Regions from separate parts of the Allobosea sp. P4_C6 genome, predicted to be linked through region 2. Evidence: predicted binding sites of a transcription regulator. Region 2 holds the regulator's gene; the other holds the start of a gene.
The links. The regulator HrcA, encoded in region 2, represses chaperone genes, less so after heat shock. The targets are predictions, from matches to a motif close to GTTAGCACTCNCNNNNNGNGAGTGCTAAC.
Positions count from the first base shown of each region.

Region 1: a site for HrcA is predicted at 8,196-8,224, ahead of groES (co-chaperone GroES). Genes of this name have one in related genera too.

Region 1 covers NZ_JBFUIF010000004.1:179,497-195,393, reverse strand. The annotation lists gene AC1DVA_RS04775 (M20 family metallo-hydrolase) at 1-37, opposite strand, end outside; gene AC1DVA_RS04770 (MATE family efflux transporter) at 196-1,602, shown strand; gene AC1DVA_RS04765 (L,D-transpeptidase) at 1,816-2,577, shown strand; gene AC1DVA_RS04760 (DUF2076 domain-containing protein) at 2,681-3,484, shown strand; gene AC1DVA_RS04755 (L,D-transpeptidase) at 3,556-4,353, opposite strand; gene AC1DVA_RS04750 (lipopolysaccharide biosynthesis protein) at 4,520-5,941, opposite strand; gene AC1DVA_RS04745 (DMT family transporter) at 6,223-7,065, shown strand; gene AC1DVA_RS04740 (PaaI family thioesterase) at 7,052-7,534, opposite strand; gene AC1DVA_RS04735 (MarR family winged helix-turn-helix transcriptional regulator) at 7,604-8,059, opposite strand; gene groES (co-chaperone GroES) at 8,287-8,574, shown strand; gene groL (chaperonin GroEL) at 8,623-10,260, shown strand; gene AC1DVA_RS04720 (branched-chain amino acid ABC transporter substrate-binding protein) at 10,597-11,709, shown strand; gene AC1DVA_RS04715 (ABC transporter ATP-binding protein/permease) at 12,088-14,181, shown strand; gene AC1DVA_RS04710 (META domain-containing protein) at 14,221-14,706, opposite strand; gene hisG (ATP phosphoribosyltransferase) at 14,838-15,809, opposite strand; gene AC1DVA_RS04700 (ATP phosphoribosyltransferase regulatory subunit) at 15,806-15,897, opposite strand, start outside.
Region 2 covers NZ_JBFUIF010000006.1:104,505-120,401, reverse strand. The annotation lists gene AC1DVA_RS06295 (class I SAM-dependent DNA methyltransferase) at 1-111, opposite strand, end outside; gene AC1DVA_RS06290 (methylated-DNA--[protein]-cysteine S-methyltransferase) at 323-1,222, shown strand; gene AC1DVA_RS06285 (hypothetical protein) at 1,225-2,862, opposite strand; gene AC1DVA_RS06280 (fumarylacetoacetate hydrolase family protein) at 3,018-4,196, opposite strand; gene ugpB (sn-glycerol-3-phosphate ABC transporter substrate-binding protein UgpB) at 4,395-5,720, shown strand; gene ugpA (sn-glycerol-3-phosphate ABC transporter permease UgpA) at 5,796-6,677, shown strand; gene AC1DVA_RS06265 (creatininase family protein) at 6,677-7,426, shown strand; gene ugpE (sn-glycerol-3-phosphate ABC transporter permease UgpE) at 7,426-8,274, shown strand; gene AC1DVA_RS06255 (sn-glycerol-3-phosphate import ATP-binding protein UgpC) at 8,282-9,361, shown strand; gene hemW (radical SAM family heme chaperone HemW) at 9,551-10,750, opposite strand; gene rdgB (RdgB/HAM1 family non-canonical purine NTP pyrophosphatase) at 10,747-11,394, opposite strand; gene rph (ribonuclease PH) at 11,540-12,256, opposite strand; gene hrcA (heat-inducible transcriptional repressor HrcA) at 12,401-13,486, shown strand; gene AC1DVA_RS06230 (DUF3297 family protein) at 13,690-13,938, shown strand; gene AC1DVA_RS06225 (GNAT family N-acetyltransferase) at 14,060-14,596, opposite strand; gene AC1DVA_RS06220 (helix-turn-helix domain-containing protein) at 14,593-15,144, opposite strand; gene lepA (translation elongation factor 4) at 15,445-15,897, shown strand, end outside.

The DNA.
Region 1 (15,897 bases), on a different contig from region 2:
TCAATCTCGCGCCGTCGATCCTCAGATTGGTGCTCATCGCTTCAGGCCCCCCTGCGTTCCGGAAGGCAAGATGCAGACCGCAACGTCGCTTGTCGACCCGCGTCCAGCGCATCGGCTCCGGGCGGCGTCAGACATGGGCGTGGCTGTTTCGGGGTTGCAATCGGGAGTAGAAGCGGCGCCCCGAGAAAGAGCTTCATGACGATCGCCGACGCCTCGCAACCGCTCAGTCCCTGGCTCACCGAGGCGCGCGCCATGCTCGCCCTCAGCTGGCCGATGGTGCTGACCAATGTCGCGCAGACGGCGATGACGGCGACCGACGTCATCATGATGGGCCATCTCAGCCCGGACGCCCTGGCAGCCGGCGCGCTCGGCACCAATCTCTACAATTCCGTGCTGATCTTCGGCATCGGCGTGATGGGTGCGGTCTCGCCGATGATCGCGATCGAACTCGGCCGCAACCGGCATGCGGTGCGCGATCTGCGCCGCACGGTGCGGCAAGGCTTCTGGGCCGCCGCCACGATGGTCGGGCCGATGTGGCTGTTTCTGTGGCAGGCCGAGTTCATTCTCAGGGCGATGGGGCAGGACCCCGGCCTGTCGAAGGCAGCAGCTTCCTATGTCCACACGCTGCAATGGGGCCTGCTGCCCTTCTTCCTCTATCTGTGCCTGCGCGGCTTCGTCGCCGCTTTGCAGCGGCCGCGCTGGGCTTTCATCGTCGTGCTGTTCGCGGTCGCCTTCAACGCCCTCGCCAACTGGTGCCTGATGTTTGGGCAGCTGGGCTTTCCCGCGCTCGGCCTGCCGGGCTCGGGGCTGGCGACGGCCTTGTCATCGGCCCTGATGTTCGCGGGGCTGGCGCTCGTCGTCGTGCTCGACCGGCGCTTCCGGCGCTATCATCTGCTCGGCCGCTTCTGGGTGCCGGACTGGTCGCGCTACCGCGCCTTCTGGCGCCTCGGCCTGCCCATCGGCCTGACGCTCGCCTTCGAGGTGGTGATCTTCAACGGCGCCGCCTTCCTGATGGGTCTGATCGGCGCGTCCTCCCTCGCGGCGCACGCCATCGCGATCCAGATCGCCTCGCTGACATTCATGGTGCCGCTCGGCATCGGCCAGGCCGGCACGGTGCGCGTGGGCCGCGCCTTCGGCGCCGGCGACAAGGACGGCATCCGCCGCGCCGGCACCATGGCGCTCATCCTCGCCCTGAGCTTCATGACCTGCACCGCCCTGCTGATGGCTGTCGTGCCGCAATGGCTGGTCGCGCCCTTCCTCGACCGCTCCAAGCCGGGGGCGGAAGCGGTGGCGCAGCTCGCGATGATCTTCCTGTTCTATGCCGCAGTCTTCCAGATCGCCGATGGCGCGCAGGTCATCGGCTCGTCGATCCTGCGCGGGCTCGGCGACACCCGCCTGCCGATGATCCTGGCAGGCATCGGCTATTGGGGCATCGGCCTGCCGCTTTCAGCGGCACTCGGCTTCCTGACCCCGCTCGCCGGGCGCGGCATCTGGATCGGGCTCGCGATCGGGCTTGCCGTCGTCGCCGTGATGATGCTGTGGCGCTGGTGGGCGCGCGAGCGGCTGGGCCTGCTGCGGTGGGGCTTGAGGGAAGCGTCCTAGCTTAATCCGATCATCGAAGCGGCGCCTGATGCAGGGTGTGACCCGACCCCGTCTGTGGCTGATCGGCAACAGAGTTGCACGGACACAATTTGGCCACCTCCTGTTCACCCCACGGCCATCTCGGGAACCTTGAACGGGGACCTGCAACGGCGCATGGAACCCCGGCGCCGTCCCACCGTTGATTTCCCGCCCGCAACGCCGAGTTTTTTGTCGATGTCCCCCGCCCGCCCGCCCGCCTCTTCCCTCGCCCGGCCGACCCGTCGCGTTTTCGCGGCGCTGACCCCGCTCTTCCTCGCGGCCTGCGTAGGCCAGCGCCAGCAACCCTTCGAGGTTGCCTCGCGTGGGCCGCATGTCAGCGCCGAGTATCTCGCGATGTATGGCGAGCGGCCCGACGAGCAGCACCCGCTGCCGGCGACGGACCTGGACGAGGTCGACCCGCAGTTCCTGCGCCGCATCGTGTCCTATCCGACACGCGAGCAGCCCGGCACCATCGTCGTCGATACCGACAACCGCTTCCTCTACCTCGTTCAGGAGAACGGCAAGGCGATCCGCTACGGCATCGGCGTCGGCAAGCAGGGCATGTCCTGGCGTGGCCGGGCCACCGTCGCCCGCAAGGCGCAGTGGCCGCGCTGGACGCCCACTCCCGCGATGATCGCCCGCGAGCCGGAGCGGAACCGCCCCTGGGCTGCCGGCATGGCCGGCGGGCTCGAGAACCCGCTCGGTGCCCGCGCGCTTTATCTCTACCAGGGCAGCCGCGACACGCTGTATCGCATCCATGGCACGTCCGAGCCGTGGTCGATCGGCAAGTCCGTCTCGTCTGGCTGCATCCGCCTGTTCAACCAGGACATCATCGATCTCTACAGCCGCGTACCGACCGGCACGGCCGTCGTGGTGCTCAACCGCGGCACGCTGCAGCCGAACATGGATGGCGACGAGATCCCGCCGCCGGATGACGATTTCGGCGGCAGCATCTGAAGCGCGCGGCAGCGTGCCGCGGCTTCGGCCTTGATACTGTCACAGGACGGTCCCACCTCTTGAGCGCGGCGCAAGCGATGCCGCGCAACGAGAGGAGATGACGATGACGCCGCAGGAACGCGACGTGATCGCCGGGATTTTCGACCGCCTGAAACAGGCGGCCAGTCAGCCCCGCGACCCCGAGGCTGAGAACTTCATCGCAGAACGCCTGCGCGAGCAGCCCTATGCGCCTTATGCCATGGCCCAGGCGGTCTATGTGCAGGAGCAGGCCCTCACCAATCTGAACCAGCAGGTCGAGAGCCTGCAGGCGCAGCTGCGCGAAGCTCAGACCCGCGCCAGCGAGGCCGCATCCCAGCCGGCGGCCGGCGGCTTCCTGTCAGGCATCTTCGGCGGCGCCAGCCCGCCGCGTGCCGGATCGGTGCCCTCCGTCCCGCCGCGCGGCGACGCGCCCGCGCCGTCCGGCGCCTGGAACACGCAGCCGCAGGGCCAGCCCATGCAGGCGGCGCCGATGCAGGCCGCCGCGTCCGCGCAGCCCGGCCCGTGGAGCAACCAGCCGCAGCAGGCCGCCGGCCGTGGCGGCGGCTTCATGGCGAGCGCCCTGACGACGGCGGCCGGCGTCGCCGGCGGTCTCGTCCTCGGCAACGTCCTGACCAATGCCTTCAGCGGCGCGGGTAACGCTGCCAAGCCCGCGACCCCGGCGGCCGCGGCGGATACGAGCGCCAGCACCAACACCGATGCCGGTGCCAGCACGCAACAGGCGGCCTATGACCAGGGCGCCTCGGACCAGGCAGCGCAGGATCGCTCGGGCTACGACCAGGGTTATGACGGCGAGGCCAGATCCGAGCCAGCGACTTACGAGGACGACGATCCGGGCCTCGATTCCGGCGACGATGACAGCTGGGTCTGACGCCAGCACCGAAACGACAAAGCCCGCCTGAGAAGGCGGGCTTTTTCTTGCGAGCGGCTTTCCGCTCCGCCTCAGATCACCAGCACCTTGGCGCCGACGCGCACGCGCTCGTAGAGATCGGTGACGTCGTCATTGGTCATGCGGATGCAGCCTGACGAGACCGCCTGCCCGATGGTGTTGGGCTCGTTGGTGCCGTGAATGCGGTAGAGCGTCGAGCCGAGATACATGGCGCGCGCGCCCATCGGGTTTTCCGGGCCGCCTGCCATGAAGCGCGGCAGATCCGGCCGACGCTTGAGCATCTCGGCCGGCGGCGTCCAACTCGGCCATTCCGCCTTGCGGGACACCGTCTTCATCCCCGCCCATGAGAAGCCGGGGCGGCCGACGCCGATGCCGTAACGCAGGGCCCTGCCGCCGGGCTGCACCAGGAAGAGGAAACGCTGCGGGGTGTCGATGATGATCGTGCCGGGCTTGTGCGGCCCGTCATAGGCGACCTCCTGCTTGCGGAAGCGCGGATCGACGATCTGCTGGATGCCCTGCTGCGGCTCGACCGGCTCGCCGAGCGCGGCCATGCGGCGGCCAGCACGCGGCTGCCCCGCCGCCTCGAACGGGTCGACCTCGTAGCCGGGCGCAGATCGGACCGTCTGGCCATAAGCGTAGCCGCCGGGGCGGTTGTAGACGGCGCCGCCGCGGCCATAGGGCGTCGGGTCGCGGCCGGTCATCAGCATCTCGATGAAGCCGCCGCCATAATTCGCCCGGCCGCGGGCGGCGGCCATGGGGTCGTTCGAGGCGGCATAGCCCTGCGCCACGGCCGCGCTCGCAGCCAGGGTGCCGGCGACGACCAGCAGCGGAAGCATAATCGTTCGACGCATCACGCAATACTCTCGACATCAACTGCCGGGAGCCTGCGGCGCTGCCTCAAAGGAATGGTGAATCGCCGAGGTTTGCGGGCCGAAACCGTGCCCAAACCGCTCAATTCGCGGAATTAACCTTAGCGCGGCGTCAAATGTCAGGGTGAAGGAAAAGTTGCAGGCGCTATCACCGCGCGCTCTTTCGGGCGAGCCACCGCAGTTTCAGGCCGGTGCGCCAGCGGCCTATATCGCAGGCGAGGATGACAGCCGCATAGGCCAGCCCGCCGAGTACGATCTGAAGCGGCAGTTCCAGCGACGCAGGCAAGCGGTTCTGCAGCGGCCAGACCACCGCTCCCATCACGACACCGGCGAGGACGATGCAGCCGATATCGCGCAGCGGCGGCCAGGATGGCAGCGCGCGCAAGGCCACCGCGCCGGTGACGAGAAACGCCGTGATGAAAGCGGCACTTTGCGCGATTGCGATCGTCCCTGGCGCAAACGCTCCCGGCGGCAGGTAGATGACGGCGAGATTGACCACCAGCCCCACCAGAGCGGCGAGCGCCGCGACGCGCGTACGCCTTTCCAGCAGGAAGACCGGGTAGATCGCCGCCTGGAACAGCGCGATCGCCGCGAAGCCGGGCAGCAGCAATGCCATATGGTGGGCGAAGTGACCTCGGAAACTCGCCGGCACAAAGACCCGCTCGAAGGCCGGCAGCGTCAACCAGAAGCCCAGGGCGACGGGGAGGACGACGGCAAGCACCAACGCCATATTGCGCGCGATGCGCTTCTGCGCTGCCAGCCGCCCCCGCGTCTCGTCGAGGCGGATGACCTCTCGCAGCAGCAGGATCTCCAGCATCGACGCCAGCACGGGGAAAAGCCGCAGGCCGATATCGGAGGCGAGCGAGAAATAGCCGGCTTCCGTAAAACCAAGACGATCCGCCAGGATCGCGCGATTGAGCAGCGGGATGATGGAATAAACGGCGTTGCCGGCCACCAGCGGCAGCGCATAGCGCGCGAAGCTGCGGGCGAGGTCGGCCCGCGCCGCGGCAAAGCCCGGTCCTTCCTCGGCCAGCCTGCGGCGCACGGCGAGCACCGAGACGATGGTGCTGACGAGCCCGCCGAGAAGGACGAGCACGGGATCGCGCATCAGCCACGCCGCGCCGACCATCAGCAGGAGCGCGACGGAACTCCTGACGACGACGAGACGGGCATAGGCGGCATCGAGAAAGCGCGAGCGGGCGATGGCGCCGTGATAGTCGAACCAGCCGGCACCGACGCCCCCGGCGACGGCGACGACGAGCAGGGTCATCGGCAGGCCCGTATCGATGCCGGCCAGCAGCGCCGCGGCCAACAGCGCGCAGAGCGAGAGGCCGATGCCGGCGAAGAGCAGATCGAGGGTCGCACGGATGCCGGGATCGCGATCGCGGCCCGAATAGAAACGGATGACCGAGAGCTTCAGCCAGTCGAGCAGCGCCGTGTTGACCAGGACGACGATCGCGGCGCCGATCGCATAGACCCCGAAAGCTGCGGGGCCGAGGAACAGGGCAACGAGCAGCCCGAGGACGAAATTCAGCCCGGCATTGACGATGAAGGGCAGAAGAACGGTCATCGCCTCTCGGTCACTTCGTCCTGCGCGGCGCTGCGTGGCGGTTCGCGCGATTCGCCCGGCTGCCGCAAGCCTGCCCCGATATGGCCTAGCGTCGACGCCGCACTTTTCCAAGCCGGGAGGTGTCGGCGCCGGCACGTTCGGCGCTTTCACACCTGCAATGGCGGCATTGGGGGCCTGTGCGCCCCTCCCCTATCCGCGCCCCGGGATCGGCCTTAGACGGAGGTTGCTGCCCATGGTCCGCACGGGCGCCTTCCGGAAAGCCATGGACGCGGCCTGACATCATGACCTCGTCGATCGCTCTGCGCGCCGCGCTCGGCATCGCCCTGCTCACCGCCATGGATGCGGTGCTGAAGGGCCAGATGCAGCATCAGCCCTTCGCCCTGGCGCTGTTCATGCGCTTCCTGATGGGCGGCCTTTGCGCGCTGATCGTCCTCGCGATCGCACGCCCACCCCGCCCGACGCGCGCGAGCGTCATCGGCAATGTCGCGCGCATCCCCCTCGTCGTGCTCACGGCCGGCAGCTTCTTCTATTCGATCTCGGTGCTGCCGCTCGCCGAGGCGCTGACGCTGTCGTTCCTCGCCCCGGTCTTCGTCGCGCTGCTCGGCGGCCTGCTGTTGAAGGAGAGGATCGACAAACGCATCCTGCAGGCGCTCGGCTTCGGGCTCGCCGGCATGCTGGTCATGGTCTGGCCGCGGCTGCAGGGCCATGTCAGCGGCGCCAGTCTCGGCGTCGCGGCCGCCCTGTTCTCGGCAGTGAGCTATGCCTTCAACCTGATCCTGCTGCGGCGGATCGCGGTCCGGGAACACCCCACCGTCATCGTCGCCTTCCAGAATGTCGGGCCGGCGCTGTGCCTCGCCGTCCCCGCCGCTTTCGCCTTCGTGCCGATGGGCCTTGCCGACCTCGGGATCTATCTGGTCGCCGGCGCGCTCGGCGTCGCCGGTCATCTCACGCTCACCTCGGCCTATGCCAGGGCGACCGCCTCCCGGCTGGCAGCGATCGAATACACGGCGCTGATCTGGGCGAGCCTGCTCGGCTTCTTCGTCTTCGGCGAGGTGCCGCTGTACACAACCTATCTCGGCGCGCTGCTGATCGTGGCCGGCGCCGTCGCGGTCAGCCGGCGCTAGGCTTCGCCGGAAAGACCAGGCAGGTCTCCGTGCCGTGCGCCAGCAATCTGCCGCGCTCGTCTCGCAGGTTGCCTTCGGTCGTGATCACCGAACCGCCGCGATGGATCAGCTTGCCCTCGCAGCGCGCCGTGCCGCTATCGGGCATGACCGGCCGGACATAGTTCAGCTTCATCTCCAGCGTGGTGTAGCCCTCGCCTGACTTCAGCGTGGAGTGCGCGGCGCAGGCCATGGCGGAGTCGAGGATCGTCGCGGTCCAGCCGCCGTGGATCGTGCCGAGCGGGTTGAAGAAGCGCGCCGACGGCACACCGACGAAGACGACCCTGCCCTCCTCCGCCTCGACCAGATCGAAATCCATGGTCTGGGCAAAGGGCGGGGCCGGCTGGGTGCCGGCAATGATGCCGCGCAAGAAGCTCAGCCCCCCATCCGCAACCAGCACCTCGCGGGACACAACACCAAAGGTCCGATCCATGGTTTCCTCTCCAATCGTGTATCTGCACGATAGAGAGAGGACGGCAGGCGCGTCAATCGGAGCCGTGCGTCAACGCACGTCACGCGCCGCCTTGCGCAGCGCCTTGAGCCCCTCGCGCGTATCGCGCCAGCGCTCCTCGCCGAAGCCGCCCTCGATCTTGTCCTGCGCGGCCCGCCAATAGGGGATCGCGGCTTCGATCGCGGCCCGGCCCTTCTCCGTCACGGCATAGACGGAGGCGCGCCCGCGGCATTCGACCGGCTCGACCATTCCCTCGACCGCCAGCAGCTGGAGATTGCGCGTCAGCGACGTGCGCTCCAACGCGAAGCGCTCGGCCAGCTCGGTCACCGACTTCCATTGCCCCGTGCTCAAGGCCGAGAGCAGCACGAACTGGGTGATCTTCAGTCCGCTCGGGCGCATCGCCTCGTCATAGGCGCGCGTCACGGCGCGCGCCGTCATGCGGACGTGCAGCGCGACGCAGGAACGGGCGATGGCGTCGAGGCGGGGGTCGGGAACGGGTGTCGTCATTCGGCCATCTTAGCGTGTTCTAGCGCTGGCGGCAGCCAGTAGGCGAAGGGCGGCGATGCCGCATCTGGCGGCGTTCACTTTATCGTCGCAGGCTTCCTTGACTCTCCGCGACCCCAAGCCTATCTCCGCGGCATCTGTTAGCACTCCCGTCAGGTGACTGCTAACAGCCTCACCCGGGGCCCTTCTGCGGCGCCCGCACCGAATAAGACCGAGAGGAAGACAGAACCATGAAGTTCCGTCCTTTGCATGACCGCGTCGTGGTCCGCCGCCTGGATGGCGAAGAGAAGACCAAGGGTGGCATCATCATCCCCGAGACCGCCAAGGAAAAGCCCCAGGAGGGCGAGGTCATCGCCGTCGGTTCCGGCGCGCGTGACGAAGCCGGCAAGCTCGTTGCCCTCGACGTCAAGAAGGGCGACCGCGTCCTGTTCGGCAAGTGGTCGGGCACCGAGGTCAAGATCGACGGCCAGGATCTCCTCATCATGAAGGAATCCGACATCATGGGCGTCGTCGGCTGATAGCCGCCTGACCGCTCGCTTCCGTTTCCATTTCAAGGAGTAGCTCTCATGGCTGCCAAAGACGTCAAGTTCTCTTCCGACGCCCGCGACAAGATGCTGCGCGGCGTGGACATCCTCGCCAACGCCGTGAAGGTCACGCTCGGTCCCAAGGGCCGCAACGTCGTGATCGAGAAGTCGTTCGGCGCTCCGCGCATCACCAAGGACGGCGTCACCGTCGCCAAGGAGATCGAGCTCGCCGACAAGTTCGAGAACATGGGCGCCCAGATGGTTCGCGAAGTCGCGTCCCGTCAGAACGACCATGCCGGCGACGGCACCACGACTGCGACCGTTCTGGCCCAGGCGATCGTCCGCGAGGGCGCCAAGTCGGTGGCCGCCGGCATGAACCCGATGGATCTGAAGCGCGGCATCGATCTGGCCGTCGAGGCCATCGTCGCCGACCTCAAGAAGAACTCCAAGAAGGTCACGTCCAACGCGGAAGTCGCGCAGGTCGGCACCATCTCGGCGAACGGCGACGAGTCGGTCGGCAAGATGATCTCGACCGCCATGCAGAAGGTCGGCAACGAGGGTGTCATCACCGTCGAGGAAGCCAAGACCGCCGAGACCGAGCTCGACGTCGTCGAGGGCATGCAGTTCGACCGTGGCTATCTCTCGCCGTACTTCATCACCAACTCGGAGAAGATGGTCGCCGAGCTGGAAGACCCCTACGTCCTGATCTTCGAGAAGAAGCTGTCCTCGCTCCAGGCGATGCTGCCGATCCTCGAGGCCGTCGTTCAGACCGGCAAGCCGCTCCTGATCATCGCCGAGGACGTSGAGGGRGAGGCTCTCGCCACSCTCGTCGTCAACAAGCTCCGCGGCGGCCTCAAGGTCGCGGCCGTCAAGGCTCCGGGCTTCGGRGATCGCCGRAAGGCCATGCTCGAGGACATCTCGATCCTGACCGCCGGCCAGKTGATCTCGGAAGACCTCGGCATCAAGCTCGAGACCGTGACCCTCCAGATGCTCGGCCGCGCCAAGAAGGTGCGCATCGAGAAGGAGAACACCACGATCATCGACGGCGCCGGCAAGAAGAAGYACATCGAGGCCCGCGTCGGTCAGATCAAGGCGCAGATCGAGGAGACCACCTCGGACTACGACCGTGAGAAGCTCCAGGAGCGCCTGGCCAAGCTCGCCGGCGGCGTCGCGGTCATCCGCGTCGGCGGRMCGACCGAGGTCGAGGTCAAGGAGAAGAAGGACCGCGTCGACGARGCCCTGAACGCGACCCGCGCTGCGGTCGAAGAAGGCYTRCTMCCGGGCGGRGGCGTRGCSCTSCTGCGRGCGCTSTCSWCSGTCAAGMCGATCAAGACCSKSAARGACGACCAGAAGACCGGCGTCGAGATCGTCCGCAAGGCGATCATGGCTCCMGCCKYSCAGATCGTCGACAACGCCGGCGATGACGGCGCGGTCGTGATCGGCAAGCTGCTGGAGTCGAAGGACTACTCCTGGGGCTACAACGCCCAGACCGGCGWGTACGGCGATCTGGTCAAGGCCGGCATCATKGACCCGACCAAGGTCGTGCGCACGGCGATCCAGGACGCGGCTTCGATCGCTGGCCTGCTGATCACCACCGAGGCGATGATCGCCGAGCTGCCGAAGAAGGACTCCCCGATGCCCCCGATGGGCGGCGGCGGCATGGGCGGCATGGARTTCTGATCCATCGCTCCAAGCGAACTATGGAAGGCCCGGCGCAAGCCGGGCCTTTTTCGTTTGAGCAAACATGCGCCGCGTCATCCCGGGCGACCGAAGGGAGACCCGGGATCCACGCCGGAGCATCTCCGCCTGAGTTCAGGCATGGATCCCGGATCTCCGCTTCGCTCCGTCCGGGATGACATCAGGATTTCGCGGGAGTGGGCTGGCAGCAGCCATGCGTTTCCCGCCAAAGCTGATGAAAAAGCAGGCAGTGCCCCTCGGCTCGTCATGGCCTATACATGCGACAAGCGATCCACGGCAGGATCGCGCGCATAAGTTGCATGTCGTAGGGAGATGCAAATGAAGAAGTCCCATTTCCTCTCGGGCGTCGCTATCGCGACCGCCTTGTTCCTCTCAAGCCAGGCTGCGCAGGCCGACATCACCATCGGACTTGTCGCGCCGTTGACCGGTCCGGTCGCCGCCTATGGAGACCAGGTCAAGAACGGCGCCCAGACCGCCGTCGACGTCATCAACAAGAGCGGCGGCGTGCTCGGCGAGAAGCTCGTGCTGAAGCTCGCCGACGATGCCGGCGATCCCAAGCAGGGTGTCTCGGCCGCCAACCTCCTGGTCGGCGAGAAGGTCAAGTTTGTGGTCGGCCCGGTGACCTCGGGCGTCGCCATGGCGGTTTCCGACGTGCTGGCGGAAAGCGGCCTGCTGATGGTGACGCCGACGGCGACCTCGCCGGCGCTGACCACGCGCGGCCTGACCAACGTCTTCCGCACCTGCGGCCGCGACGACCAGCAGGCGGAGATCGCCGCGACCTACGTTCTGAAGAACCTGAAGGACAAGAAGATCGCGATCGTCCACGACAAGGGCACTTACGGCAAGGGCCTCGCCGACGCCTTCCAGAAGGGCATCAATGCCGGCGGCCTCAAGGAGGTCGCCGCGCTGACAGTCAACCCCGGCGACAAGGACATGTCCGCGGTCGTGACGCGCCTCAAGGCCGCCAATGTCGATATGATCTATTTCGGCGGCTATCACCCGGAGGGTGGGCTGCTCTCCCGCCAGCTCGCCGATGCCGGCGTCAAGGCGACCATCATCGGCGGCGAAGGCCTGTCCAACACCGAGTTCGCCGCGATCGGCGGCGACCACGCCACGGGCACCCTCTTCACCAACGCCACCGACGCGCTGAAGAACCCGGATTCGGCCCAGGCCGTCGCGGCGCTGAAGGAGAAGGGCATTCCGCCCGAGGCCTTCACGCTGAACGCCTATGCCGCGGTCGAGGTGCTCAAGGCAGCCATCGAGAAGGCCGGCAAGGCGGGGGACGCCAGCGGCGCAGCCAAGGCGCTGCAATCGGGCATGCCGGTCAAGACGGCGATCGGCACGCTGACCTATGGCAAGACCGGCGACCTGAGCTCGCCGAGCTTCGCCATGTACAAATGGGACGCCGGCAAGATCGTCTCGGCCGAGTGACGAACAGGGCTTCCGACCCCGCCGGACCTCCAGCTTCGCGCCCCGGACGAGCATCGCCCGTCCGGGGCGTTTCGTTTTCTGGCTCGAAAAACATGCCCTCGTTTCACCGAACCACGCCGTCATCCCGGGCTCGACCCGGGATCCATCGAGGGCCTCGACGGCGCTCCATGATGGATCCCGGATCTCCGCTGCGCTGCGTCCGGGATGACCCGCGCCTCGACGAAAAGCAGGAGGCAACCAGCGCCTTCCTGCGCCTCGCGAGCGCCTGTCCGTCAGATGACAATTTGCTCATCCAGGCGCATGGCCATTGAAAGGCCCTATCCGCTGCGACATGGTCCGAATCGTGGCTCCCACCGTTTCCCGCCAGGATTTCAGCCCATGCGTCTGTTGAGCATTCTCGTCGCCGTGCTGGCGGTCGTCACGCTGGTCGTCGGCCAGCAAGCCGGATCGGCCGGGCTGATCGGCATGGGCGTCGTTGGCCTGCTGCTCGCGGTGGTGACCTTCCGCTCGCCGAGCCTGTCCTTCTTCCTGCGGATATTTTCGGGCGTCTTCGCCATCGAGTATCTGCTGTTCGGCGCCGCCGCGATCATGGCGCAGGTCGGCTGGTGGTCCGAGGCGCTGCAGATCCCGCCGGCTCCCACGAGCCTGCCGATCACGGTCGGCGTCTTCGGCATCCTGATCTACGCGATCTCCTTCGTGCCGGTCATCGCGCGCATATCGCGGATCGCATCGCCCTATTTCGAATCCGACCAGACCACCACCGCCAATCTCTGGCCGATCGGGCCGTTCAATATCCGCCTCGGCACGTTGGCAGTCGCGCTCTTCGTCTTCCTGATCGTGCTGAACCAGGCGCAGGTCGGCATCACACTGCGGCTCTCGTTCTTCAATCGCGACATGTATGACGCGCTGCAGAACAAGGATGCGGCGGCATTCTGGTATCAGCTCTTCTACGTCTTCTGCATCTGGGCCGCGATATGGGTAGTCGCCAACCTGATCGAGCTCTTCGCCAACTACACCATCCTGATCCGCTGGCGGCAGTTCATGGCGAACGAGTACACGCAGCGCTGGCTCGACCATGCCACGCATTACCGGATCGCGCTCGCCGGCACCGTCGACAACCCCGACCAGCGTATCGCCGAGGACACACGCTCCTTCGTCAACCAAACCTATAATTTCGCGCTGCCCCTGCTCTCGCAGGTTTCGACGCTGGTCTCGTTCTCGATCATCCTCTGGAACATTCCCGTCGCCTTCACCCTGCCGGGCACCTCCCTCGCCATCCCCGGCTACATCTTCTGGGTCGCGTTCTTCTATGCGGCTGCCGCGACCTGGCTGACCCATCTCATCGGACGCCCCCTTATCCGGCTCGAATTCGAGCAGGAGAAACGCGAGGCGAACTTCCGCTTCTCGCTGGCGCGCCTGCGCGAATATTCCGAGCAGATCGCATTGATGGTGGGCGAGCCGACCGAGCGTAGCCATCTGGCCCATCGCTTCGGCGACATCGTCGAGAACTTCTACCGGCTGGTCTGGCGCCGGCTGAAGCTCACCAGCTTCACCCTGTCCTACAACCAGCTCAGCGTGGTGCTGCCCTATATCATTCTTGCGCCGTACTATTTCGCGGGCACGATCACCCTCGGCATCATGATGCAGGTCGCCGGCGCCTTCGACCGGGTGCAGACCGCGCTCTCCTTCATCATCAACAGCTACTCGTCGATCGCGTCCTACCTCGCCTCGATCAACCGCTTGACCTCTTTCGAGACGGCGATCGCAGACGCGCATCACGGGCCGATTTCGGAGGAAGCGCTCGGCCGCGAGACCTCGCGCGACGAGAGCCTGCGCATCCGCAATGCCACGCTCCTGCTGCCGAACGGCAAGCCGATCGTGAAGCTCGGCGAGCTCGATCTCGGCAAGACGCGTTCGACGCTGCTGATCGGGCCTTCGGGCTCCGGCAAATCGACGCTGTTCCGTGCCATCGCGGGCATCTGGCCCTTCGGCGACGGCAAGGTCGGGATTCCCGCCAACGCGGAGATCATGCTGCTGCCGCAGCGGCCCTATCTGCCGCAGGGCTCGCTCAGGGCCGCGCTGGCCTATCCGGCCGAAGAGACAGCCTATGACGACGCCGCGATGTGTGCTGCGATGGACAAGGTCAAGCTCGGCCATCTCGCCGACAGGCTCGACGAGATCGATCTGTGGGGGCAGCGGCTCTCCGGCGGCGAGCAGCAGCGGCTGGCCGTCGCGCGCGCGCTGCTGAGCAAGCCGGACTGGCTCTTCCTCGACGAGGCCACCGCGTCGCTCGACGAGAAGCTGGAAGGCGAGATCTACGGCACGATCGATGCCGAGCTGCCCGAGGCCCGCATCGTCTCGATCGGCCACCGCGCGACGCTGCGCGCCATGCATGACGCCATCGTCATCATGGAGCCGAACGCGGACGGCACCTTCACGCCGACGCCGACAGCAAAAACGCCGGCTGCCTGAGGCAGCCGGCGCGAAACGGTCCGGTCGGGATCGAAACGATCAGAGCGAGCGGCTGAGGGTCAGCTCGCCCGCGGCGCCCTTGAGCACGAGACGCCCATTGACGAGGTCCCAGTTGCGGGTTGCGCGCAGCGCGGTCAGGAAGGCTCGCTCGAATTCGAGCGCGCCCTTGTCGCAGCTGCGCTTCGTCAGCGCGATCGGCCCCACGGCGAGCGCTTGCTGGCGCAGCGGATAGGCCGAAGCCGAGAAGGTGTTGCAGCCGCCGAAGCCGGTGCCGCGCAGGTTCTTGTCGATGAGCAGCGTCGCGCGCCGGTCATAGACCGGCTTGCCGTTGAGCTGAACGACACTCCAGCTCGCACCCAGCGGAAAGGTCTTCTCCTGCTGGGCTTGCGGAATCTCGGTCTGTCCGCCGCCCAGCTCGGAGCGGGACGGCATCTGCTGGCGGCGCTGCGCGGCGGCCTCGCCCGGCATCAACATCGGCAAGGCCAGGCCAGCAAGAACGGCCGCAAGGCCAAGGCGTCGGATCATGATCGTCTTACCTGCATTCACTCGCGCGGCAGCGCGACGTGCCGTCAAAATCGGTTAACACGCCTAGAGGCCAATTGGCTCAGGATCAAGGCTGAAGCGCGGCGGAAAGCATTCCGCTACGGAAAATCGTTTCAGATCCTGGCGTTGAGCCGCTCGAGCAGGCGGTTCGAACGGCGGAAGACATAGGCCGGTGCCGTCACGGTCACGTCGTCGGCGCCGAGCCCGTCGAGATGCTCGACCAGCGCGAACACGACCTTGTCCGGGCAATGCAGCGTGAGCGGCGCGCCGGGCGCAGGCGCGCCAAAGGGAAGACGAGCCCCGAAGCGCTCCTCCAGTGCCGCCAGAACATCCGGCGCGAGAGCGAGGCTCGCGCGCACTTCGCGGACCGTGCGCCCCTCCTCCTCCGCCGCGATGCGGGAGAGGATGGTCCTGGCAGCAGCCTTGGCACGATCGCCCCAGGGCGCCTGCATCGACGCGACGAGATTGGCCTCCGAAGCCAGCATCACGCCGTCATCGAGCACCTTCAGCGCATTGGCGGAGAGCGTCGCGCCGGTGGTGGTGATATCGACCACGATCTCGGCCGTGCCGGCAGCCGGCGCACCTTCCGTGGCGCCGAGGCTCTCGACGATGCGGTAATCGGCAAGGCCGTGCTGCGCGAAGAAGCGGCGGGTCAGGTGCACATATTTCGTGGCGACGCGGAGCTTGCGGCCATGGCGGGCGCGCATCGTCGAGGCGACATCGTCGAGATCGGCCATATTGCGCACGTCGATCCAGGCCTGCGGCACGGCGACGACGACATTGGCATGGCCGAAGCCCAGCGGGGTCAACATCTCGACCGCCGCATCGGCATCCGGGAGCTGCTCGCGGACGAGGTCCTCGCCGGTGATGCCGATATGGGCGGCACCCGAGGCGAGCTGCGCCACGATCTCGGAGGCCGAGAGGAAGGCGACCTCCGCGCCATCAAGCCCCGCGATCGTTCCGCGATAACCGCGCTCGCCGCTGGCCTTGACGAATTTCAGCCCGGCGCGACCGAAGAAGGCGGTGGCGTTCTCCTGCAGCCGCCCCTTCGAGGGCACGGCAAGGACGAGAGGCGCATCGGTCATCGGGCTTCTCCCGTCAGGCGGTCAAGCCAGAGCGAGGCACCGACAGCCGGGATCGGCCGGCCGGCGCCAAGGCGCCCGAGGACGTTGT
Region 2 (15,897 bases):
GCGGAAACGGTCGAGCCAGGGCCGCTCGAACAGCGCCTTGCCGCGCAGCCCGTCATAAGTCGCTGCATGACGCTCGTAGAGCTCGACGATGGCGGCAGGGGCGGAGGTCATGAAGGGTCTCTTGGCAAGCGAATTTGAGAGAGCTGCGCAAACTAGGCTGGGCGAGCCCGGTCTTGCCAGCTTTCGGGTGGGAACGGCATGGTGCATGCCCTAGATTCGCATCATGACGAACGGTGCGAGGCTCACGATGAATGCTTCCATGAAAACGGCGATGACCCCGACACGCTTCTCCAATGCGGTGTTGGCGCGTGCTGCCGAGGCGATGCCGAGCGAGGCCGATTTCCCCACGACGGCGCCGGGCTCGGACTATGACACGGTCCGGCGCATCCTCTCCTTCATCACCCATAACTGGCGCGAGCAGCCGACGATCGAGGCGATCGCGGATGCGGCCGGCGCGACCCCGACCGATGTCCACCATCTCTTCCGGCGCTGGTGCGGGCTGACGCCGAAGGCTTTCCTGCAGGCGATCACGCTCGACCATGCCAAGGGGCTGCTCGCCTCCTCGGCCAGCGTGCTCGACACCGCGCTCGAAGTCGGCCTGTCCGGCCCCGGCCGGCTGCACGATCTCTTCGTCACGCATGAGGCGATGTCGCCGGGCGAGTGGAAGGCCGGCGGCGGCGGCTTGAAGCTATCCTACGGCTTCCATGTCTCGCCCTTCGGCGAGGCGCTGATCGTGGTCACGGATCGCGGGCTGGCCGGGCTCGGCTGGGTCTCGAACAGCGCCGATGGCGGCAAGGTCGTCGGCGGGCGTGCCGAGGCGCTGGCCGACATGATGCGGCGCTGGCCCCATGCCGATTACCACTATGATCCTGTCCTGACCGCACCTTATGCCGGCCGCATCTTCGAGCCCAAGGCCTGGTCGGCGGAGACGCCGCTGCGCGTGGTCCTGATAGGCACGGATTTCGAGGTACGGGTCTGGGAGACGCTGCTGAGGATTCCGGTCGGCTGCGCCACGACCTATGGCGAGGTCGCCAACCAGATCGGCCGGCCGAGCGCGGCGCGCGCCGTCGGCATGGCGGTCGGTAAGAACCCGATCTCCTTCGTGGTGCCCTGCCACCGCGTCATCGGCAAGTCAGGCGCGCTGACCGGTTATCATTGGGGCCTGACACGCAAGCGCGCCATCCTCGGCTGGGAAGCCGGACAGGCGGCCGCCGCCGGCTGAATTCAGCGCCGCAGATACATGTCCCAGCAGGGCGCGAGCGCGATCCGTTCGCGCCCTTCGAGCGCGTCGGCGAAGAGCTTGCGGATGGCCTCGCGCGCGGTGGTCGGCGGACATTTCGGTGCCAGGATCGCGTCGATCCGTCCCAGCTCCGTCAGCATGTCCGGTTTGAGCGGCGGCGTGCTGCGGCCGGGATCGAGGCCGAGCGGCACGGCGCGGGCGGACACGCGCCGGAGCAGGCGGTTCATCGGATCGACGAAATCGAGCGTGAAGACGCCATTGAGCTGGCGCTTGTTCGCAGCCTCCCAATTGCGGATCGCCGTGATGCCCTGCTGGATCTCCAGCATCCAGGTCGCCTGAGCGTCGATTTCCGCATAGAGGATGTAGGAGGGCAGCAGATCGCGCCGGACGAGATCGCGATAGCTCTCCTGTTGGCTGGCATAGTGCTCCAGCATCCCGGCCGCGCGCGCGGCGATATCCGGTTTCACGCTGACCCGCCCGAGCGGCCCGAGATCGGGCACGTCGAGGCCGGCATAGGTCGGGGCGCTCATGGCGGCACGCATGCCCCGTTCCACGCAGATCACGGCCGAGGGCAAGGCGACCGCGAGCACCAGCACGAGCATCACCGGCCGCAGCCGATCATCGCGACGCTGCCACCATTCGGCGAGGACCGGCAGCAGGATCGGCCATAAGCCGATGAATTCGAGCGAGCCCGTGTTCTGCGTCTCGAAGAAGGCGAGCGCCACAAGACCCACGGCGAGCCAGCCGAGAGGCGAATCCGCGAGGGTCCGCCAGCCCGCAAGGGTGCGCGGCAGCCCGTCCCGCCATGCCGAGAAGGCCAGCGCCGCGAGCAGCAGCAGGGCCGGGCCGATGACGTTGAACTTCACCGAGGCCACGGTCAGGAAGCGCGGCAGCAGCGTGCCGGTGTTGAGCCCGAGCAGCGTCAGGACATTCGCGAGATAGGCCGAGGTCAGCCCGGTCGTGATTTCAAGCAGCGCGAGCGCGGCGATGACGGCGGCTGCGGCCGTGATCGCATCCCGAAGGCGCATGCGCCCGCTCAGCATCGCATAGCCGACAAGCAGCGTGCCCGTGACGGCGCCCGTGATCTTCGCCAGGAAGAGCGCCAGCATCAGCACCGCGACGAGCGCGACCTGAAGGCGGCGCTGCGCGAAGAGCAGCGTCGCGATCAGCAGGTAGAGGAGCATGGCGGCATGCCGGTTGTAGAAGCCGAAGCCGTCGAAACCCGGCATCGGATACAATGAATGCAGGTTGATCGGCAGCGCCGCGAACAGCAGGAAGGGCAGCACGAGCGCCAGCGCCTGCGCGCGCGATCGCCGGGCAACGTCGTTCGCCAGCAAGGCGAGCACCGGCAGCGTCACCGGCAGCAGCGCCCAGTTGATCAGCAGCATCGGCTGCGCATTCGGGAAGAGGGCGTCGAGGCCGGCGGTCAGATAGAAGCCGAGCGGCCCGACAGGCACGAAGAAATCGAGGCTCGGCACTTGGCCCAGCCCGATGCGCCAGGCCGCGTCGAGATAGACAACCGTATCCCAGGCATTCGCACCGATCGGCAGGCGCAGCGGCAGGATCAACCCTGCGACGGCCAGCGCCGCGAAAGCGGCGATCCATAGGCCGGGAGAAAGCATCAGCCGTGCCGCCATACGGCTGCCCCGCGTTTGGGAGTGTCGCCCCCCGATCTCGCTCATCGCCACGCCGAACTCTCCTGGTCCAGCCGGCGCTATGGCAGACAATCCTTACCAGCAGCCTGCTGCGATTGCAGAAACCCCAGCCGGGGCTGCAACTAGAGCAGCCCGCGCTTGGCCAGATGGCGCATCAGATGCGAGGCGCCGAAGGTCCAGGGCTCGCAGGCGTCGGTGCGCTTCATCCGGTTGACGAGGCTGCCCAGCTCCGGCGCGGCGATGGTGACGATGTCCCCGTATTTATGGGTGAAGCCGCCGCCCGGCGCATCGCGGTCCTTGATCGGCGCGAACATGGTGCCGAGATAGAGCGCCGCTCCGTCCGGATACTGATGGTGCGGGCCGATCATCTGCGCGGCGAGGTCGGCCGGGTCGCGGCTGATCTTGGCGATCGAGGAGGAGCCTTCCAGCGTGAAGCCGTCCTCGCCCGCTACCGTCAGCGTCACGGTCGTGCGGCGGACATGATCGAGCGTGAAGCCCGCGTCGAAGAAGCGGATGAAGGGGCCGACGGCGGCGGCCGCGTTGTTGTCCTTCGCCTTGCCGAGCAGCAGGGCCGAGCGGCCTTCGACATCGCGCAGGTTGACGTCGTTGCCGAGCGTGGCGCCGACGATGCGCCCGTCGGACGCGACGACCAGCACGATCTCCGGCTCGGGGTTGTTCCAGCTCGATGCGGGGTGGAGGCCGGCATCGGCCCCCGTGCCGACCGTCGACATCGCCGGGGCCTTGGTGAAGATCTCTGCGTCCGGGCCGATGCCGACCTCGAGATACTGGCTCCAGGCCCCCTGCTTGATCAGCACCTCCTTGAGATGCATCGCCTCGGGCGAGCCGGGCTTGAGCTTGGAGAGGTCGTCTCCGATGAGTTTTCCGATCTCGGCCCGGATCGTCGCGGCAGCCGCCGGGTTGCCGCGTGCCTTCTCCTCGATCACCCGCTCCAGCATCGAGACCGCGAAGGTGACGCCCGCCGCCTTCACCGCCTGCAGGTCGAGCGGGGACAAGAGCCAGGGCCGCTTCGGATCGCGGCTGTCCACAGGGGTGTTGGCGAGGATGTCGGCCAGGGACCCGAGCGTCTCGCCCTGGGCCGCCCGCAGCGCCGCGGCCGGATCGGCGCTCTCGCAGAGGTCGCGGCTGGTCGGGAAAGCGGCGGTGATGTCGACGACCTGCCCGTCTCGCAGCGCCACCACGGCGGGGCCGCCGAGATCGGGGCGCCAGACCCGGCCGACGAGCGCGGCCGCAGCGGAATCCGTCGGCAGGGTTGCGGTCACGGCAAGGTCGAGCTTCGGCATGATGCGGTCCGGAAACGAGTTCGAGTCGGGAGCGCAGATCAGCCGGTTATGCGCGAATGCGCAAGCCGTACCGCGACCATAGGCGCATTGCGGTAGGCGTCATCGATTTGTCATTGAAATGTCGCCTGCGCTTCATGCTAGCTTGCGCACCAACGACAAGAACCGCGGCGGGGTCCGCCCGCGGAAGGGAGATCGTCCATGACCATCAAATCGCGCATCCTGATGTCGGTAGCGGCCTTCGCGCTCGCCGGCGCCTCGCCTGCCCTGGCACAGACCGAAATCCAGTGGTGGCACGCGCTGACCGGCGCCAACAATGACGTCGTCGTCAAGCTTGCCGAGGACTTCAACGCCTCGCAGAAGGACTACAAGGTCGTTCCGGTCTACAAGGGCTCCTACCCCGACACGCTGAACGCCGGCATCGCCGCCTTCCGCGCCGGCCAGGCGCCGCATATCCTGCAGGTCTTCGAGGTCGGCACGGGCACGATGATGTCGGCCAAGGGCGCGGTCAAGCCGGTCCACGAGATGATGAAGGAAGCCGGCGAGAAGTTCGATCCGAACGCCTATCTGCCTGCCATCACCGGCTATTACTCGACGGCCAAGGGCGAGATGCTCTCCATGCCGTTCAATTCCTCGTCGATGGTGATGTGGTACAACAAGGACGCCTTCAAGAAGGCGGGCCTCGACCCCGAGAAGCCTCCGAAGACCTGGCCCGAGACCTTCGAGGCCGCCAAGAAACTGAAGGCCGCCGGCTTCGACAAATGCGCCGTCTCGAACGCCTGGGCGCCCTGGGCCAATATCGAGCAGTTCGGCGCCTGGCATAACGTGCCGCTCTCGACCAAGGTCAACGGCATGGCCGGCTTCGACGCCGTCATGAACTTCAACCAGAGCCCGCTCTTCCTGAAGCACTGGACCAATCTGGTCGAGCTGCAGAAGGACAAGACCTACGACTATTCCGGCCGCACCAACAACGGCGAAGGCCGCTTCACCTCGGGCGAATGCCCGATCTTCCTGACCTCCTCGGGCTTCTTCGGCAACGTCAAGGCGAACGCCAAGTTCGACTGGGGCAATGCGGCGATGCCGTATTATCCGGAAGCCGCGGGCGCTCCGCAGAACTCGATCATCGGCGGCGCCTCGCTGTGGGTGATGGGTGGCAAGAAGCCTGCCGAGTACAAGGGCGTCGCCAAGTTCTTCACCTTCCTGTCGGATGTCGACCGCCAGGTGAAGCTGCACACCGAGTCGGGCTACCTGCCGATCACCAAGGCAGCCTATGAGAAGGTCAAGGCGTCGGGCTTCTACAAGGACAAGCCCTATCTCGAGACCCCGCTCCTCGAGCTGACCAACAAGGCCCCGACCGACAACTCGAAGGGCCTGCGCTACGGCAGCCTCGTCCAGATCCGCGACATCTGGTCGGAGGAGCTGGAGGCGGCGCTGAACGGCCAGAAGACGCCCAAGGCGGCGCTGGACGCAGCGGTCGAGCGCGGCAACCAGATGCTGCGCCAGTTCGAGCGCACCGCGGCGCGCTGATCCGACTGCCCTCTTGCATCCATTGGCCATCCCGGACAAACCCGTCCGGGATGGCCGTCTCGTCCAAGGAAGCCGATGCAGAAGAACGCCTACTTCAAGGGGCTGACCATCCCCTTCCTGCTGCTGGCGCCGCAGCTCGCGATCACCATCGTGTTCTTCTACTGGCCGGCGAGCCAGGCGGTCTGGCAGAGCTTCCTGCTTGAGGACGCCTTCGGCACCTCGACCGAGTTCGTCTGGTTCGAGAACTACCAGACGCTCTTCGCCGACCCCGGCTATCTCAAGGCCTTCATCAATACGGCGATCTTTTCGACCTTCGTCTGCGTGCTGTCGCTGTCGATCGCGCTGCTCTTCGCGGTGATGGCGGATCGGCAGCTCAAGGGCGGCGAGGTCTACAAGACCCTGCTGATCTGGCCCTATGCTGTCGCGCCCGCCATTGCCGGCGTGCTCTGGATCTTCATGTTCGATCCTTCGCTCGGCATGCTGGCGCGCGGGTTGCAGTCGCTCGGCATCGCCTGGAACCCCCGGCTCAACGGCAATGACGCCATGCTGCTCGTCATCCTCGCCGCGACCTGGAAGCAGATCAGCTACAATTTCCTGTTCTTCCTCGCCGGCCTGCAATCGATCCCGAAAAGCGTGATCGAGGCGGCGGTGATCGACGGCGCCCGGCCTATGCGCCGCTTCTGGACCATCGTCTTCCCGCTGCTCTCGCCGACGACCTTCTTCCTGCTCGTCGTCAACATCGTCTACGTCTTCTTCGACACCTTCGGCATCATCGACACCGTGACCGGCGGCGGCCCCGCTGGCGCGACCGAGACGCTGGTCTACAAGGTCTTCGCAGACGGCAAGGGCGGCTCCAACCTCGGCGGCTCGGCGGCGCAGTCCGTGATGCTGCTCATCATGGTCATCGGGCTGACCGCGGTCCAGTTCCGCTTCATCGAGCGCAAGGTGAGCTACTGATGGCGTCCGTGCTCTGGCTAGAACTGACCGCCGAGGAGCTGCGCGCCAAGGCCGCGGGCGATGCCATCGTCGTCCTGCCCGTCGCCTCGGTCGAGCAGCACGGGCCGCATCTGCCCGTCGGTGTCGACACCATCCTGTGCAGCGGCGTCTGCAAGGCGGCGGCCGAGCGCGCCGGCGATGTCGACGTCGTGGTCACGCCGACCCTGTGGTGCGGCATGGCCGAGCATCACATGGCCTTCGGCGGCACCTTCACCTTCGACATCCCGACCTATCGCGCCGTGCTGCTCTCCCTCCTCAAGAGCATCGAGCGCCATGGCTTCCATCGCGTGCTGATCGTCAACGGACATGGCGGCAACATCGCCGCGCTGACGGCCTTCCTGCCCGATTTCGCGCGTGAGACGCGGCTGCATATCGAGGCGACCACCTATTTCCTGCTGGCCGAGGCGGCGCTCCCGCCGTTGCTGGAGGATCAGCAGGCCGTGCAGCATGCCTGCGAGGTCGAGACCTCGATGATGATGGTGCTGGCGCCGGGATCGGTCCGCGATGCCCGTCTCGGCGAGGCTTTCGGCGCGCTCGACGGCCTGCCCGGGCGCCCGACCGTCTCACGCCACCGTTCCTTCCGGGACATGACCGAGACCGGGGTGATCGGCGACGCCCGCCGTGCCACGACGCAGAAGGGCCAGGCCTGCCTGGATGCCTGCGCCGAGGCTCTGGCCGGGCTCCTGCGCGAGATGGGGAAGGGGATCTGATGGTCGAGGACCGCCGCCTGGGCGACGCGATCGCCTATGTCATCCTGACGATCGGCGTGCTGATCGTCGCCTTCCCGGTCTGGCTGACCTTCGTCGCCTCGACCTGGGACGCCGCGACCGTGATCAACGGCCAGATGCCACTCTATCCCGGCCCGTATTTCCTCGAGAACTACAACCGCATCCTCTTCATCGGCACCTCCGGCACGACGCGCGAGCCGGTGATCGGCATGATGTTCAACTCCTTCGTCATGGCGATGACGATCGCGCTGGGCAAGATCTTCATCTCCGTGCTCTCGGCCTATGCGGTGGTGTACTATCGCTTCCCGTTCCGCATGGCGGCGTTCTGGACCATCTTCATCACGCTGATGCTCCCGGTCGAGGTCCGCATCTTCCCGACCTTCAAAATCGTCTCCGATCTGAACATGCTCGACACCTATCAGGGCCTCGCCGTCCCGCTCATCGCCTCGGCGACGGGAACGCTGCTGTTCCGGCAGTTCTTCATGACGATCCCGGACGAGTTGCTGGAAGCGTCGAAGATCGACGGCGCCGGTCCGTTCAAGTTCTTCAAGGATACGCTGCTGCCGCTCTCGATCACCACGATCGCGGCGCTCTTCGTGATCCAGTTCATCTATGGCTGGAACCAGTATCTCTGGCCGCTGCTGGTGACGACGAAGGACTCGATGCAGACCATCGTCATCGCCATCAAGAAGATGATCGTCACCACCGACGCCCTGACCGAATGGCAGCTCGCCATGGCCACCGCCATGCTGGCGATGCTGCCGCCCGTCTTCGTCGTCATCGCCATGCAGAGGCTCTTCGTAAAGGGCCTGGTCGAAACCGAGAAGTAATCCGCGAATGGCCCAGGTCACCCTGAACCACGTCAAGAAGGTCTATGCCGGCGGCGTCGAGGCCGTGAAGGGCGTCTCCTTCGACATCCCCGATGGCGGCTTCTGCGTGCTCGTCGGCCCCTCCGGCTGCGGCAAGTCCACGCTGCTGCGCATGGTCGCCGGGCTGGAGACGATCTCCTCGGGCGAGGTCGCGATCGGCGACCGCGTCGTCAACCAGATCGAGCCGGCCGACCGCGACATCGCGATGGTGTTCCAGAACTATGCGCTCTACCCGCATATGAACATCTACGACAACATGGCCTATGGCCTGCGCAACCGCGGCACGCCGAAGGACGAGATCGACAAGCGCGTGAAGGAAGCGGCGCGTATCCTGGCGATCGAGCCCTTCCTGGAGAGGCGGCCGCGCCAACTCTCCGGCGGCCAGCGCCAGCGCGTCGCCATGGGCCGCGCCATCGTGCGCAAGCCGCAGGTCTTCCTCTTCGACGAGCCGCTTTCGAACCTCGACGCCAAGCTGCGCGTGCAGATGCGCGTCGAGATCAAGAAGCTGCAGCGAGCGCTCGGCGTCACCTCGATCTACGTCACCCACGACCAGGTCGAGGCGATGACGCTTTCCGACAAGCTCGTGGTGATGAATGGCGGCCAGGTCGAGCAGATCGGCGTGCCGGCCGAGGTCTACCGCAAGCCGGCCAGCAAGTTCGTCGCGACCTTCATCGGCTCGCCGCCGATGAACATCCAGCCCGGCACAGTGGACGGCCCCGGCATCGTGGCGCTCGGCGACGCCATCATCGAGGTCCGGGACCTCCGCGAGGATCTGGCGGCGCAGACGCCGGTCGAGGTCGGCCTGCGGCCGGAGGATATCGAGATCGCCTCGGAAGGGCAGGCCGGATCGCTGCCCTTCGACGTGGAGTTCATCGAAGAACTCGGCGCGACCCAGCTCTTCCACGGCAAGCTCGCCGGCCATCCTTTCGTGATGCAGGCGGCGACGGGCGAGGTCGCGGCGCAGGAAGGCCGGCTCTGGATCACGGTCGATCCAGACAAGATCCATGTCTTCGATCCGAAGACGGGCGTGCGGCTGGGCAGGCGCTGAGCGGGTTTCGCATCCTCCACGTCATTCCGGGGCGGGCGAAGGCCCGAGCCCGGAACCCAGAACCAATAACGTCTGAGTAAAGAACGCCACGCTTGCGTCTCTCCAAGAAACGCATCGGTTCTGGGTTCCGGGCTCATCGCTGCGCGATGCCCCGGAATGACCGCGGAGGTTCCGGAGGCCGTAAACCGCTCAAGCCGCCAGATCGGCGACCAGCGCGTCGAGCAGCAGCGCGCCATCCGGCGTCGCGGCGAGACGGCCGCCGGGGCGGTGCATCAGCAGCTTTTCGTCGATCAGGCTCGCGACGCGCTTGGCATTGAGCTCGCGGCCGGCGAGCGCCTTGAAGACGGCCGGATCGATCCCCTCGACGAGGCGAAGCCCCATCAGCAGGTACTCGTCGCCCTGCGCTTCCGAATTCAACAGCTCGTCCTCGACCAGCGCGTGGCCTTCGGCCTCGACACGCTCAAGCCAGATTTCCGGTCGTTTCTCGGTCGAATGCGCCATGCGGCCCTGCGCCGTCACCAGGCGGCCATGCGCGCCGGGGCCGACGCCGGCATATTCGCCATAGTGCCAGTAGACCAGGTTGTGCCGGCATTCCGCGCCCGGCCGTGCGTGGTTCGAGATCTCGTAGACCGGCAGGCCGTGCCGGGCCGTGATCTCCTGCGTCGTCTCGTAAAGCGCCGCACCGGCATCATGATCGGGAATGGCGAGCTTGCCCGCCCGGAACAGCCGTTCGAAGGCGGTGCCGGGCTCGATCGTGAGCTGGTAGAGCGAGAGATGCTCGGCCGCATGGCTGATCGCGAGCTCCAGCTCGGCACGCCAGAGCGCAGGCGTTTGCAAGGGCGAGCGGGCATAGATCAGGTCGAAGGAGTAGCGCTCGAAATATTTGCGCGCGATCGCGACGGCCGCCAGCGCTTCCTCGGCCGAATGCATCCGGCCGAGCGCCTTCAGGTCGGCATCGTTCAGGGCCTGCACGCCGAGCGAGACGCGGTTGACGCCGGCCGCGCGGAAATCGCGGAAACGGCCGGCCTCGACGCTGGTCGGATTCGCCTCCAGCGAAACCTCGCAGTTCGGGTCGACGGCCCAGTGCTCGCCGATCGCGTCGAGGATCGCGCCGACGGTGCGGCCTTCCATCAGCGAGGGCGTGCCGCCGCCGAAGAAGATCGACGAAACGGTGCGGCCGGGCGCCAGCGCGGCGCGGTGGGCGATCTCGCGGCGGAAGGCGGCGATATAACGCTGCTGGTCGGGCGGTTGCAGCCGCACATGCGAGTTGAAGTCGCAATAGGGGCACTTGGCGAGGCAGAACGGCCAATGCACATAGACGGCGAAGCCCGCATCCGCGGTCGGATGCAAGACGCCGGGCCGCTCGATCAGGGCGGCCGAGGGGCTCACGCCGGCTTCCTCAGGCAGGTGGCGGCGAGCGCGTGGAAGGCGCGCGCACGATGCGACAGGCCGGGCGAGCCATCGGCGGGAATGCCGTGCTTCTCCTGTGCGGTCATCTCGCCGAAGGTCTTGTCGTGGCCATCAGGCAGGAAGATCGGGTCGTAGCCGAAGCCGCCTGCACCGCGGACGTCGTGAGTGACGGTGCCGAAGACGCGCCCCTCGAACAGCTCCTGATGCCCGTCCGGCCAGGCGATGACCAGCGCCGAGACGAAGTGAGCCTTGCGCTGCCCGGGCGTGGTCGCGCCGCGCTTCGCCAGCTCCATCTGCACGCGTGCGATCGCCGGGGCGAAATCCTTGCCCGGCCCGGCCCAGTTGGCCGAGAACAGGCCGGGCGCGCCGTCGAGCGCGTCGATGCAGACGCCGGAATCGTCGGAGAGCGCCGGCAGGCCGCTGGCTTTGGTCGCAGCGACCGCCTTGATCGCCGCATTCTCCGAGAACATGAACCCGTCCTCGACCGGCTCGGGCAGACCGAGCTCGCCGGCCGAGACGAGCTCGATGCCGTAGGGCGCCAGCAGCTCGCGCATTTCGCGCAGCTTGCCTTGGTTATGGGTCGCGATCACGACCTTGCCGGAGAGGAGGCGGTGGTTCGACATCGGTATCTCTCGTTACCCGCCTCGTCATCCCGGGCTTGACCCGGGATCCATCGAAGGGTGTCGCAACTCTACGATGGATTCCGGATCTGCGCTTCGCTGCGTCCGGAATGACGGTGTTGTTCGATTGCTTGTGCGATCGGCCGGATCAGGCGACCGCCGCCTTCTGCAGCGCGACGAGCTTGCTGACGCCACCTTTGGCCAGCTTGAGCAGCGCGAGCAACTCCTCTTCCGAGAACGGCGCGCCTTCCGCCGTGCCCTGCACCTCGACGAGGCCGCCCGTGCCGGTGATGACGAAATTCGCGTCGGTCTGGGCGCCGGAATCCTCGACATAGTCGAGATCGATCACCGGATTGCCGGCGACGATGCCGCAGGAGATGGCGGCGACATGGTCCTTGAGCGGGTTGGTGCCCTTGAGCAGGCTGCGCCCTTCCATCCATTTCAATGCGTCATGCAGCGCCACCCACGCGCCGGTGATCGAGGCCGTGCGGGTGCCGCCATCGGCCTGCAGCACGTCGCAATCGACAACGATCTGGCGCTCGCCGATCGCGGTGAGGTCGACGACCGCGCGCAGCGAGCGGCCGATCAGGCGTTGAATCTCCTGCGTGCGGCCGGAGGGCTTGCCGGAGGTGACCTCGCGGCGGGTGCGCTCATGAGTGGCGCGCGGCAGCATCGAATACTCGGCGGTGACCCAGCCCTTGCCGGTGCCGCGCAGCCACGGCGGCCCCTTTTCCTCGACGGTCGCGGCGCAGAGCACCTTGGTCTCGCCGAACGTCACCATGCAGGAACCCTCGGCATAGCGAACCACGCCGCGCTCGAGCGTGACCTTGCGCATCTCGTCTGCGGCGCGTTTGGAGGGTCGCATGAAATAATCCTGTCTTGCGGAGAAGTGGCGGCTTGTAGGCGCTCATGCCGCGCTCGGCAAGGCGCCGGCCCTGTTTCACCCCTTGATCCGCGCCTCCTGCATGACGACAATAGGGTTGGAACGACGGTTCGCCCGAACAGGTTCATGAGCGCCCATACGCCCCGCCCCGAGACGATGAGCGGCCTGGTCGAGACCGACCAGCGCTCGCGCGAGATTTTCCGCCAGATCGTCGACGGCTACCTCGCGACCGGGGAGCCGGTCGGCTCGCGCAATATTGCCCGCCTGCTGCCGATGGCGCTGTCGCCCGCGACGGTGCGCAACGTCATGACCGATCTGGAGCTGGCCGGGCTGATCTATGCGCCGCATACTTCCGCCGGGCGCCTGCCCACGGAACGGGGCCTGCGCTTCTTCGTCGACGCGATGATGGAGGTCGGCAACCTCACCTCGGACGAGCGGGCGCGCATCGAGGCGCAGATCCGGGCCGGGGCAGGCCATCGCAATCTCGACCAGACATTGACCGAGGCCTCGGCGCTGCTCTCCGGTCTCTCGCGCGGCGCCGGCGTGGTCGTGACGACCAAGGCCGATCCGCGACTCAAGCACATCGAATTCGTCCGGCTCGATCCGGCCCGCGCGCTCGTCGTCCTCGTCTCGGAGGACGGCGCGGTCGAGAACCGCCTGCTGGCGCTGCCGGTGGGTTTGCCCGCCTCGGCGCTGGTCGAGGCCGCGAACTTCCTCAACGCCCGCATCCTCGGCAAGACGCTGGCGGACCTGCGCGGCGAGATCGCGGGGCAGCGCGCGCTGATGGAGCGCGAGCTCGACGTGCTGACCGCGCGGCTGGTGGAGAGCGGCATCGCGACCCAGTCCGGCCCCGGCAGCGACCGGCATCTGATCGTGCGCGGCCAGGCCAACCTGCTCGAGGACCTCCGGGCGCAGGAGGACCTGGAACGAATCCGCATGCTCTTCGGCGATCTCGAGACGCAGACCGATGTCATCGATCTCCTCACCCGCGCCGAGCAGGGCGACGGGGTGCGCATCTTCATCGGTTCGGAGAACAAGCTGTTCTCGATGTCGGGTTCCTCGATGGTGGCGGCGCCGTTCCGCGATGCCGAGCAGCGCATCGTCGGCGTGGTCGGCATCATCGGCCCGACGCGGCTGAACTACGCCCGTATCGTCCCGATGGTCGACTACACCGCCAAGGTCGTCGGCCGCCTGCTCGACGGCGAGCGCTGAGGCGCCGGGCCATCGCCGTCATCCCGGGCTTGCCCCGGGATCCATCGCCGGGCGCGGCACTCTTCGATGGATTCCGGATCGGCGCGGCTTCGCCGCTTGTCCGGAATGACGACAGGTTTTCACTTGAAGAATTTGGCTTCCGGCGCGGATGCGGCTAGGTGTGCGCGAAAGCGACCCGTTTGCGAACACCCAAGGCCAGATCCATGTCAGACCAGCTTCCCGACCGTCTTTCCGTCAACCCGGACAGCCCCTTCTACAACGCCGACGTGCTGGCGCGTGACATCGGCATCCGCTTCAAGGGCGTCGAGAAGACCAATGTCGAGGAATATTGCGTCTCCGAAGGCTGGGTGAAGGTCGCGGCCGGCGCCGCCAAGGATCGCTTCGGCCGGCCGATGACGATCACGCTCAAGGGCCCGGTCGAGCCTTATATCCGCGGCAACGTCGAGAGCTGAAGCGCGCCATTCCCACCGCCGTCATTCTCGGGCTTGACCCGAGAATCCCAGGCAAGACGAAGCGCTGGAGCCTCCACCGGCAAGAGATGCTCGGGTCAAGCCCGAGCATGACGCCTGTCACTCAAGCGAGGCTCTTGTAGAAAAACGTCGAGCCGCAATCGGCACCATCAGGCATCAGCGCATAGCGCGGGATGGTACCCGCTTCCGTCCAGCCGAGCCGATTGTAGAGCCGCCGCGCCGCGCCGTGCTCGTCCGTATCGAGCACCAGCAGGTCACGGCGCTTCTCGCGCGCGATCGCCTCGGCCCGCTGCATCAGGGCCTCGCCGATGCCCTGCCGACGCGCGCGCGAATGCACCAGCACCTTGGCGATCTCGGCCCGGTGGGGCTGGTTCGGTTTGCCGATCAGGTGAAGTTGCGCCGTGCCGACGAGGCCGTCCGCCGCGCGCGCGCCCAGCAGGACAACCTGCCCGCCCGCGACGCCAGCCGCGACATCGCGCCAGAAGCGCTCATAGTCCGCCGTCGTGTTCCAGTTCATGAAGCCGACCGAGGCTCCGTTGGCGACGCAGTCGCGCAGGATTTCGGACAGCGCCGGAATGGCGGCCTCGGCAGCCCGGGCGTCGAAGACGTCGATGGCGACGGAGAAGCTGACCGCGTTCATGCGATATGTCCCGGAAAACTGCCGCGCCCGGCGGCGAGGATGACGACGTAGCGGACGGGCACGGCGCCCGGATTGCTGTAGATGATGGCGCCGCGCAGATGCATCTGCAGGCAGTCACCCTCGGAAAGCGCGTGGCCGGTCCCCTCGACCGTCAGGTCGAGCCTGCCTTGCAGCACCCAGACCTGCTGGTCGAGTGGAGGGGCACCCGTCGCGTTGTCGAGGCGGACCTCGGCGCCGCCCGGCAACTCGACCTCGACGATCTCGAAGCCCGATCCCGTGCCGCGCGGCGAGACGTTGCGGCGCAGATAGCCGCTCGCCGGATCGCGCCAGACCGGTTGGGCAGCGCGCTGCGCCAACGGCCCGGTTCCCGCTTCCTCCTCCAGCAGCGCCGAGAGCGACAGGCCGAGCCCGGAGCCGAGGCGGACCAGCAGCGCGGCGGTGGGGCTCGATTCGCCGCGCTCGACCCGCGAAATCATCGCCCGGCTGACGCCGCTGCGCTCGGCCAGCACATCGAGCGTCAGGCCATGGCGCTGGCGGGCCGATTTCAGGCGCTGCCCAGGCGCCGGTCGATTTCGGTGTCGCTCTCAAATTCCATATTGAGAGAATAATTCTTAGATAATGGAAATTGCAAGAGACAACGTTCAGGATGTCCGCGCTGAAGCCTCTGCCGTCATCCTGGGCGTGACCTGGGGTCCATCGGAAGGTGCCGGCGATCCACGATGGATCCCGGATCTGTGCTTCGCTCCGCCCGGGATGAGGCCGCGGCTCCAAAGCAAAACAGGCCTCCGGAAGGGTCTCTCGAGAGGCCGGCGCTTGGCGCGGCGCGGCATCACTGCTATGGCGCGCGCATGAGCACCCGCACCATCGACAATATCCGCAACTTCTCGATCGTCGCGCATATCGACCACGGCAAGTCGACGCTGGCCGATCGTCTGATCCAGCAGACCGGCACCGTCGCGGCCCGCGACATGAGCGAGCAGATCCTCGACTCGATGGATATCGAGAAGGAGCGCGGCATCACCATCAAGGCCCAGACGGTGCGGCTCGACTATCGGGCACAGGACGGCAAGGACTACGTCCTGAACCTGATGGACACCCCCGGCCACGTCGATTTCGCCTATGAGGTCTCGCGCTCGCTGGCGGCCTGCGAGGGCTCGCTCCTGGTCGTCGATGCCTCGCAGGGCGTCGAGGCGCAGACGCTCGCCAACGTCTATCAGGCTCTCGACGCCAACCACGAGATCGTCACCGTCCTCAACAAGATCGACCTGCCCGCCGCCGATCCCGAGCGGATCAAGCAGCAG